DNA from 3 places in the Marinobacter sp. MBR-105 genome. Region 1 is predicted to be linked to each of the others. Evidence: predicted binding sites of a transcription regulator. Region 1 holds the regulator's gene; each other region holds the start of a gene.
What was found. Region 1 encodes sigma-54, which starts transcription at its own class of promoters, with help from an activator protein. Its sites were predicted from a motif close to ANTGGCATNNANNTTGCTNT; they were not measured.
Positions count from the first base shown of each region.

Region 2: the regulator sigma-54 is predicted to act here: its motif matches at 2,030-2,049, upstream of glnK (P-II family nitrogen regulator).
Region 3: the regulator sigma-54 is predicted to act here: its motif matches at 1,976-1,995, upstream of ACSSVV_RS13820 (ammonium transporter).

Region 1 is NZ_JBRJHG010000008.1:124,060-127,568, forward strand. It holds gene ptsN (PTS IIA-like nitrogen regulatory protein PtsN) at 1-344, opposite strand, end outside; gene hpf (ribosome hibernation promoting factor) at 433-741, opposite strand; gene ACSSVV_RS11185 (RNA polymerase factor sigma-54) at 815-2,344, opposite strand; gene lptB (LPS export ABC transporter ATP-binding protein) at 2,533-3,258, opposite strand; gene lptA (lipopolysaccharide transport periplasmic protein LptA) at 3,236-3,509, opposite strand, start outside.
Region 2 is NZ_JBRJHG010000009.1:80,292-83,800, reverse strand. It holds gene speE (polyamine aminopropyltransferase) at 1-179, shown strand, start outside; gene ACSSVV_RS11970 (ammonium transporter) at 243-1,514, opposite strand; gene glnK (P-II family nitrogen regulator) at 1,582-1,920, opposite strand; gene ACSSVV_RS11960 (accessory factor UbiK family protein) at 2,299-2,550, shown strand; gene ACSSVV_RS11955 (YifB family Mg chelatase-like AAA ATPase) at 2,617-3,509, shown strand, end outside.
Region 3 is NZ_JBRJHG010000011.1:106,933-110,441, reverse strand. It holds gene ACSSVV_RS13825 (lipocalin-like domain-containing protein) at 1-686, shown strand, start outside; gene ACSSVV_RS13820 (ammonium transporter) at 698-1,906, opposite strand; gene ACSSVV_RS13815 (flagellar motor protein MotB) at 2,136-3,053, opposite strand; gene pomA (flagellar motor protein PomA) at 3,056-3,509, opposite strand, start outside.

The DNA of each region.
Region 1 (3,509 bases):
GTGGCTTCTTTGGGGACGATCAGTGCAAACACCAGATCTACCGGCTGGTTATCGATAGCATCAAAGTCTACCGGTTCCTCCAGAGTCATCAGCACGCCGATGACGCGGTCCAGGCCTTCCAGTCGGCAGTGGGGGATGGCAATACCCTCACCGATACCGGTGCTGCCCAGCCGTTCGCGGGAGACCAGATTGTTGAAGATCTGGGTGTCGCTGAGGATTTCATCCTGAAAGTGAATCCGTTCAGCGATGAACTCCAGCACACGTTTCTTGCTTGAGGCCGGCACCTTACAGAGGGTCAGTTCAGGGGCAAGAATATTGTCGATGGTCAGGGATGGCTCGCTCATGGATCGACTGCATGTCCGTAAAAAAAAGGCTGCGGCCGGTTAGCCCCGCCGCAGCTCGTTTCATGAAACACCCGGTAAGGTTCGCGCTTCAGCGACCGCCGTTACCGTGCATCCGGTCTACGTTCTTTTCCTTGTGCTTGAGGATCTGACGGTCCAGCTTGTCGACCAGAGCGTCGATTGCGGCGTACATGTCCTCATTTTCTGCCTTTGCGTGAATCTCACCACCAATCACGTGCAGCGTGGCTTCCGCCATCTGGCGCACCTTCTCGACCTCCAGGGTGACCTGGCAGTTACTGATGTGGTCGAAGTGACGCTCCAGCTTCTCGAACTTGGTGTTGACGTAATCCTTCAGAGCGGGAGTCAGTTCTACGTGATGGCCTGAAATGTTGAGTTGCATAGGCGTCTCCTGTTGTCATACTGCCGGCGTGCTTGCCGGATTGCGTGCCAGTGCATCTTGCACCGGCGAAAGTTTAAACCAGGCGTTTTCGTTCGTTCGAGGGAGGAATATGCATGGCCTCCCGGTATTTGGCCACGGTACGCCGCGCCACGTTGATTCCCTGTTCCCCTAGCATGGCTGCAATTTTGCTATCGCTCAATGGCTTTTTCGGGGTTTCCTCGGCAATCAGCTTCTTGATCATCGCCCGGATGGCTGTAGACGAGCATTCGCCGCCCTCGGCGGTGCTGACGTGGCTGGAGAAAAAGTACTTCAGCTCAAAAATACCGCGGGGCGTGTGCATGTACTTCTGGGTGGTAACCCGGGAAATCGTGGACTCGTGCATTTCCACCGCCTGGGCAATGTCAGACAGGATCAGAGGCTTCATGGCTTCTTCGCCCTGATCCAGGAACCCTTGCTGGTGTTCAACGATGCGGGTGGCCACTTTCAGCAGGGTTTCATTCCGGCTTTGCAGGCTCTTGATAAACCATTTCGCTTCTTGCAGCTGGTCGCGCAGGTAGGTGTTATCGGCACTGCTGTCAGCCCGGCGGATCAGTGACGCGTAGCTGGCATTCACCCGGATACGCGGAGCGATTTCCGGGTTGAGTTCAACCCGCCAGCGGCCTTCGTGTTTGCGTACGATAACGTCCGGGATAACGTAATCCGGTTCGGCCCGGTCCACGACATCGCCAGGGCGAGGGTTCAGGCTGGTGATCAGGGCCAGTACCTGTTTCAGCTGGTCTTCCTTGAGCCGGCTGCGGCGTAACAGTTGCGCGTAGTCCCGGTTGCCAAGCAGGTGCAGGAACTGGGTAACCACCAGTCTCGCCTGGCGCAGCCAGGGGGTATCCGGTGGCAGCTGGTTGAGCTGAATCAGCAGGCATTCCTGGAGATCCCGAGCGAACACGCCGGGCGGGTCGAAGTGTTGCAGGCGGTGGAGTACCGCTTCCACTTCGTCCAGTTCCAACGGGTCTTCTTCGGTTTCGTCCAGCAGGCCTGCGTGAATGTCCTCAATGTCAGACGTCAGGTAGCCGCGCTCATCCACAGCATCCAGCAGCGCGTGGGCAATGGCCTGATCCCGCTCGCTCAGAGGTGTCAGGTTCAGCTGCCACTCAAGGTGATCCTGCAGGGTTTCGGTAGGCGAGTTCCGGGTTTCGAAATCCGATTCGTGCTCGTCTTCGCCTTTGCTGGCCGGAGCCGGGGCAGACTGGTAGATGTCGTCCCAGGCGGTATCCACTGGCAGATCATCGGGAATGTTGTCCGGAATATCGTTCTCGGACGACCAGTCAGGGCCGTTCTCGGTTTCGTCCCAGTCCGGGCTCGCGTCCTGGTGGCTGTCGTCCTGGTTGGCCTCAGAGCTGGAAGCTTCACTGTGCTCGTGCTCTTCGCGCTCGTCGCCTTCAGGGTGCTCATCGTCCTCTGAGGTTTCCAGCATTGGGTTGGATTCCAGCGCCTGCTGGATTTCCTGCTGGAGATCGAGGGTAGAAAGCTGTAGCAGGCGTATGGCCTGCTGCAGCTGGGGCGTCATGGTCAGACTCTGGCCCAGCTTAAGCTGTAATGAGGCTTTCATAACCATGGCTCAAGATCCATAACTCATGGGCATCCCGGTTGTTGCTTTGCCGGCGCACAGGCCGAAAAAAATGTTGTACGCTGGTTACTTGCCATTGTCTGTGAACAGTATAAGCAAGTTTTTTGCCGAGTTTACTTGCTACAGATCATCAAAACAATCAGACCTCGGATAAACCCTGTTTTATCAGGTCAGAGCCGGAACTCATCACCCAGATACACTTCTTTCACTTGCTGGTTTGCCAGAATGGCTTCGGCATTGCCGGAGGCGATGATGTGGCCGCCGGAAACGATGTAGGCATTCTCGCAGATGTCGAGGGTTTCCCGAACGTTGTGGTCGGTAATCAACACGCCAATACCTTTATCCCGCAGGTGCCGGATAATGTGCTTGATGTCACTGACGGAGATAGGGTCTACGCCCGCGAAGGGTTCGTCCAACAGGATAAACGCGGGCTCCATGGCCAGCGCCCGGGCGATTTCAACCCTGCGGCGTTCGCCTCCGGATAGCGCCATACCCACGCTGTCTCGGATGTGAGTAATATGAAACTCTTCCAGCAACTCTTCCAGCTTGGCCTCCCGTTCCGCCCGACTCATGCCTTTGCGGGTTTCGAGGATGGCCATGATGTTGTCCCGCACGGTCAGTTTGCGAAACACGGAGGCTTCCTGGGGCAGGTAACCGATGCCCTTGCGGGCGCGCCCATGCATTGGCAGCGGGGTGATGTCCTTGGCGTCGATGGTGATCCGGCCGTGATCCGCAGGCACCAGGCCCACGATCATGTAGAAGCAGGTGGTCTTGCCGGCGCCGTTGGGGCCGAGCAGGCCGACAATCTCGCCGGAGCGAATTTCCAGAGAAACATCCAGCACCACTTTTTTCTGCTTGTAGCTTTTTGCCAGATTACTGGCCCTGAGAACTGCCATCCGAACCTTTCCCGTCACTGGATTGAGCTGAATTACGAGGCTGAATCACCATTTCCACCCGGCCGGAGCCGCCGTCGGATGGCGTGCCGCCTTCCGCAGTAACAACGCGGCGAACGGTGTCGTAGTGAATGACGTCGCCCCGGAATACGTTGCCGTCTTGTTCAATAACGGCCTGGCGTTCAAAAATAACCAGGTTTTCATCGCCAGACCAGGTGATGTTCAGGGCCTTGGCATCGGTCGTGCCTTCGCCT
Region 2 (3,509 bases), on a different contig from region 1:
GGTGGAGCTGCACCATGGGCAGTAAGGAAAACCCGCTGAAGTATTTCCGCGAGGAAGATGCCAACAACCGCCCCTTTGTCACCCGTTACTACAATGCCGGGGTGCACCACGGTGCCTTGGCCATGCCGCAGTTTATGGTGGATGCGCTGGAAGATGAGGTTCGCCCGGAAGAGGGTTGAACCAGAGCTTAAAGAAAAAGGGCGCCACAAGGGCGCCCTTTTTCGTTCCGATAGGTAGCGGTGTTACTGCTTGCCGCTGACAAACTCCGGATAGGCTTCCATACCGCATTCGGAGAGGTCGACACCTTCGTACTCTTCCTCTTCGGTCACACGGATGCCCATGACAGCCTTCAGGATACCCCAGACGACCAGACTGGCTACGAATACCCAGATGAAGATGGTCAGGGCGCCGATGATTTGGCCGCTGAAGCTGACATCGCCGTTGGTAACCGGTACCAGCAGCAGGCCCAGCAGACCACAGACACCGTGGGCAGAGATGGCGCCGACCGGATCGTCGATGCGCAGCTTGTCCAGAGTGACGATGCTCAGTACCACCAGGATGCCGCCCAGGGCGCCCCAGATAGTGGCTGTCAGCGCGCTCGGGGTGGATGGCTCGGCGGTGATTACTACCAGACCGGCGATCGCACCGTTCAGCAGCATGGTCAGATCAGCCTTGCCAAACATCAGGCGAGCGGTGATCAGGGCGGCAATAGCGCCACCGGCAGCGGCTGCGTTGGTGTTCAGGAACACCATGGCCACGGAGTTGGCACTGGCGACGTCGCCGAGTTTCAGTACAGAACCACCGTTGAAACCGAACCAGCCCATCCACAGGATGAAGGTACCCAGAGCGGCCAGCGGCATGTTGGCGCCCGGGAAGGCACGGATTTCACCGTTGGGGCCGTATTTGCCTTTACGCGGGCCAAGCAGCAATACACCAGCCAGGGCCGCAGCGGCACCTGCCATGTGTACGATGCCGGAGCCGGCGAAGTCACTGAAGCCAAGATCACCGAGGTTGTACATACCGAACACATCGGCGCCACCCCAGGTCCACGCGCCTTCCAGCGGGTAGATAAAGCCAGTCATGAAGACCGCGAATACCAGGAACGCCCACAGCTTCATGCGCTCGGCAACCGCGCCGGACACGATGGACATGGCGGTGGCCACGAACACGACCTGGAAGAAGAAGTCAGAGGCCGCTGAGTAGATGGAGCCGCCGGTGAAGCCGTCTTCACGGGTGGCGAAGTCACCCAGTACGCCGTCCACGTCCACATCGGCGATGCCGGAGAGGAAGACGTTACCGCCGTACATGATGGCGTAACCGCACACCAGGTACATGGTGCAGGCCACGGCAAAGAGCGCGACGTTCTTGGTCAGGATTTCGGTGGTGTTTTTAGCACGCACCAGGCCGGACTCGAGCATGGCAAAGCCTGCGGCCATCCACATGACTAATGCGCCACACACGAGAAAATAAAAGGTATCTATTGCATACTGCAGGTGAAAGAGATTGCTTTCCATAGGAAGCCCTCCGCACAAGGCTCTTCAGGTTATAAGTTTTTTGCGTTGGCTGGGTGTCAGTTCTGGATCAGACCGCTTCTTCGCCGGTTTCGCCTGTCCGGATCCGGATAGCCTGTTCCAGTTCAGTCACGAATATTTTGCCGTCGCCGATCTTGCCGGTATTGGCTGCCTTGGTGATGGCTTCGATGACCTGGTCCAGCAGGTTGTCGCCAATGGCGATCTCCACTTTGACCTTGGGCAGGAAATCCACCACGTATTCCGCGCCACGATAGAGCTCTGTGTGGCCTTTCTGCCGACCGAAGCCTTTGACTTCAGTGACGGTTACGCCTTGTACGCCAATCTCGGATAGTGCCTCACGGACATCATCCAATTTGAAAGGCTTGATGATCGCTGTCACAAGTTTCATTGCTTTCTCCTTGGTAAAGCCGTCCCAACAGTGAGGGCCCGTCGGCCGGTTGTTGAGTTCGGGATGCTGCCACCTCGCACATCAATTGTGCGGATTGCGTACGAGGGCTTTAGCATCGGGTATGCCAACGCAAAAAATAGCTTTTAAAACAAACTCTTAATTATTGTCTGTGCCGAAATGGCGCAGCTTGATGCACTGTTGTGGTGCGTTGTGCCTGCGATTGTCTCAAAACAGCGCAGTCGGGCCATCGGCCGCGGCCATTATAATGCCGACCGGGTACAGTATGGCAGGGGGTAGGGTGTGATACACTCCCGCAAACACCCCGGCGACACGGAAAATAGTCTGATATCGCCGAAAAACCGATAAGAGAGGTGATTGATGAAAGGGCCCCAGGAAATTTTTTCTCAGTTGCAGGGTCAGTTTGGCCAGTTTGTTCCCGATATGGCTCGGGCAGCACGGGAAGATTTTGAAACCCAGGCCCGGGCCACGGTGATGTCGGTTCTGTCCCGGCTGGAGCTGGTGACCCGGGAAGAATTTGATGCCCAGCAGGCGGTCCTGATGAAAACCCGTGAAAAGGTTGAGGCCCTGGAAAAACGTGTTGCCGAACTGGAGCAACGCCAGAGTTCCTGATGGTTTGCCCGGGCGGCAGGGTCGCTGCCCGCAACGACTGATTGTTCTGTGCCATGGAAGGTTGTCATGCTCGCTATTGTCCATTCGCGCGCCAGCATTGGCGTGTCTGCTCCCCCGGTTACCGTTGAGGTGCACCTGTCTGGTGGCCTGCCGGCATTATCCATCGTCGGGCTGCCGGAAACCGGAGTGAGGGAAAGCAAGGATCGGGTTCGCAGTGCACTGCTGAATGCCGGTTTCGAATTCCCCGCCCGTAGAATCACCATCAATCTCGCGCCTGCTGACCTGCCCAAAGAAGGTGGCCGTTTTGATTTGCCCATTGCCTTGGGCATCCTGGCAGCCTCCGGCCAGATTCCCCCCGAAAGCCTCGAAAGCCACGAGTTTCTCGGGGAACTGTCCCTGGATGGTGCGCTTCGGCCCCTCAAGGGGATATTGCCCGCGGTACTGGCGGCTCGCGAAGCAGGCCGTTCGCTGTTGCTACCTCAGGACAACGCCGAGGAAGCTGCCCTTGCCAGCCGTGATGATGTGCTTGCCGCGAGCCATCTGCTGACAGTGTGTGAGCATCTGACGGGCCGTGCCAGGCTGGTTCCTGTTCCTCGATCTGAAACGCCGGGAGACGGTTCCGCAGCGGTGTCTGTGGCCGATCTCTCAGAGGTGCGAGGCCAGCAAGTGCCCCGTCGGGCGCTGGAGGTGGCCGCAGCTGGCGGTCACAATCTGCTGTTTTTCGGCCCGCCAGGAACCGGTAAAAGTATGCTGGCGAGCCGGTTACCGGGCATTCTGCCAGGTTTGCCAGATGAGGCAGCCATGGAGGTGGCCAGCGTGCATTCCGTTGCTGGCCAGCCGCTAAAGCCAGGTGGCTGGCGTCAGCCACCATTCAGGGCGCCTCATCACACGGCGTCTGCAGTGGCGCTGGTGGGCGGTGGCAGCAGTCCTCGCCCGGGTGAGATCTCTCTGGCGCACCG
Region 3 (3,509 bases), on a different contig from region 1:
GTGACGTCGGGCATGCCGGGGCCACCGCCCAACCCTTTTCAGTCTGGCTGGATCACTGGCGCCTGAGGCCAGCGAGCGGACACGTTGGCTGGCGGCTGTCGGTCGCTACAGAACACTGGTCCTACGATCTGTTGTTGCAGCCGCAAGGTGATCCTGTGGCTCATGGTGACGACGGTTTCAGCGCCAAATCCGCCAGTGGCGAAGGCTCCATGTACTTCAGCCTGGTAGATCTGAAAATTGAGGGAACGGTTACCCTTGAGGGTGACACGTTGAGGGTGGCGGGCACTGGGTGGTTCGACCGGGAGTGGAGCAGCCAGTTTCTCAAAGCCGGACAGCAGGGCTGGGACTGGTTTGCCCTGCATCTGGATTCGGGGGACAAGCTGATGCTGTTCCAGTTGCGGGAAACACAACAGGCATTCCGCTCGGGTACCTGGATTCCAGCCACGGGCGAGCCGGTGGCGCTGGGGCCGGAACAGATCGGGCTGACCTCTGTGGGCCAGCCAGCCGGTTATCCGCGCCGTTGGCAGATAACCCTTCCGGCTTTCGACGTGAACCTTGAGGTCTCCGCGCCGGCAGGGGATTACCGGAATTCCGGGCTCTATCCGTATTGGGAGAGCCCGGTTTCCGTCACCGGAAGCCATTCCGGCGTGGGTTACATGGAGCTTACCGGTTACCAGGCACAATAAGGCCCGGAAACTCACTCAACGGCATTGGCACCGATACGGTGAATGCTGAGGTCGGCACCGTTGAACTCTTCTTCCTCTGTCAGTCTCAGGCCGCTAATGGTTTTGATGGCACCGTAAACGATGAGCCCGCCGGCAAAGGCCACGATCACACCGGCCACCGAGCCAATAATCTGCGACATCAGGCTGACGCCACCCAGGCCCCCGAGCGCTTCCTGGCCGAAGATACCGCAGGCAATGGCGCCCCAGACACCGCATACGCCATGCAAGGGCCAAACACCCAGAACATCATCCAGCCGCTCGATTTTCGCCTGTGCCCACTCGAACAGGTAGACAAAGATGGCGCCGGCCACGCCCCCGGTAATCAGGGCGCCAACGGGGTGCATCAGGTCTGAGCCGGCGCACACCGCCACCAGTCCGGCCAGCGGACCGTTGTGAATGAAGCCAGGGTCTTTGCGGCCGAGCAGCATGGAAACCAGAATACCCCCCACCATGGCCATCAGGCTGTTGACCGCGACCAGGCCACTGATGCCGTCCAGAGTCTGGGCCGACATGACGTTAAAGCCGAACCAGCCCACGGTCAGAATCCAGGCGCCGAGGGCGAGAAACGGAATGTTGGAAGGGGCAAAGGCCACGACCCGACCGTTGCGATAGCGACCGGTGCGGGCGCCGAGCAGCAGCACCGCAGCGAGAGCAATCCAGCCACCGACAGCATGCACCACAACGGAGCCGGCGAAATCATGGAAGGACGCACCAAACTGGTTCTCCAGCCAGGCCTGGAAACCAAAGTTCCCGTTCCAGATCAGGCCCTCAAAGAAAGGATAGACGAAGGCCACGATCAGGCCCGAGGCAATCAGCATGGGGTAGAAGCGGGCACGCTCTGCGATACCGCCGGAAACGATCGCCGGAATGGCCGCGGCGAAGGTCATCAGGAAGAAAAATTTGACCAGTTCATAGCCGTTGGCGGAGGTGAGTTCGGCGGCGCCATTGAGAAAGTGCCCGCCATAGGCGATGTAGTAGCCGATGAAAAAATAGGCGACTGCGGATATGCCGAAGTCGGTCATGATTTTAACCAGGGCATTGACCTGATTTTTATGGCGAACAGTGCCCACTTCCAGGAACGCAAAGCCGGCGTGCATGGCCAGCACCATAATGGCGCCAATCAGAATGAAGAGCGTGTTGGCGCTCTCGGTCAGGGTGTGTACGGCACTCGTGATATCCACGGGTTTTTCTCCTGAGTGTTTTGATTACGCGGCTTCTGATGAGCCGTTGTGCATTGTTGGGGTGCGACTTAAGCAAGTGCTGTTCCAAAACAATGCATATCAAGTACTGCAGGGGGGTTGGAGAACCTGAGGGCGCCGAGGGAGGTATTTATCTGCGTCAAAGTGCACCAGAGGCGTGCGCATCAAGGGCTTGTGCACCAATCTGGATAGGGCGCGAGGCAAGGTTTTACTACCAGGTAATCTCGCTGGGCGTATCCCGACCGGGCTCAATGCCAATAATGGCTTCTTGCGACTCGCTTTCGGAACGAATCAGCTCGCGAAGGCGCAGTTCCTGCTCTTCCATGGGCTCTGACAGATCGATAACGATTTCAACCCGCCGGTTCTTGGCTCGGTTTTCCGGCGAGGTGTTGGGTACCCGTGGTTCGGTGTCGGCCAGACCGGTCACCCGGATGCGGTCCGGAGTCACCTGCTCCCGAGCCAGCAGAACATTAGCCACCGCGGCGGCACGGGCTGCGGACAGGTCCCAGTTACTGTAGAAACGTTCGGTGCGGATGGGCACGTTATCGGTATGGCCTTCAATGGCGAGGTCGCCGGGCATGTCGGCCAGAACCTCCGCCATATCCAGAAGCAGGCCTTCGAATTCCCAGGTCAGTTGGGCTGAACCTGAGGCAAACGAGCCCTTCTCCTCAATGCGAATGATGATGCGGCGCTGATCTTCCGAGACGTTGATCCGGCCATCCAGAATCGCCGGTTCCAGCACTTCAAGAATCCGGGCCATGTTGGCGTCCATCTGTTCCTGGATGGATTCCTCAATGGCTTTCTCTTCGGGGCTTTTCAGAGTCTGGATTTCGGGCTGTACGTCGGTGGTGGTCTGTTTGACTTCATTGACCACCGTGGGCTCTGGCGGCGCCGGCGAAAACTTGTCGAAGATCGGGCTGGTGCCCTGAGGGATCTCAAGCGCAGGCACTTCCCGCTGCACTCCGAAGGCCTTGGAGAGTTCACCGGCGATCTGTTTGAACTTCTGGGCGTCGATTTCCGAAAACGACAGGAGCAATACGAAAAAGCACATCAGCAGCGACATCAGGTCGGCAAATGTGACAACCCACGCAGGAATCCCGGGCTTTTCCTCTTCTGGCAAATCATCCATGTTTAACCGCCTGCCGTTTCCGCATCGCCGTTTCTGGCCCGCTCTTTGGGCGAAAGATAGCTGGACAGCATCTGCTCGATAATGCGCGGGTTGGTGCCTTCCTGGATGGCGACGAGGGCGTCAATATAGAGCGATTGCATGCGGGCCTCCTCCGTCATGCGCAGGGACAGCTTGTCGGCAATGGGGGTAGCGATCATGGTGGCGATCATGGCGCCGTAGAGCGTGGTCAGCAGGGCTACGGCCATGGCCGGCCCGATGGACTTGGGATCTTCCATATTGGACAGCATCTGCACCAGGCCAATCAGCGTGCCAATCATACCCATGGCCGGAGCCACATCTGCCATGGCGGTGAACACTTTTGCGCCCGACCGGTTGTGTTCCAGTGTCATCAGGCGTTCCTTGTTGAGGAGCTGCTTGATGGTGTTGCCGTCCTGTCCGTCCACCAGCATCTGAATA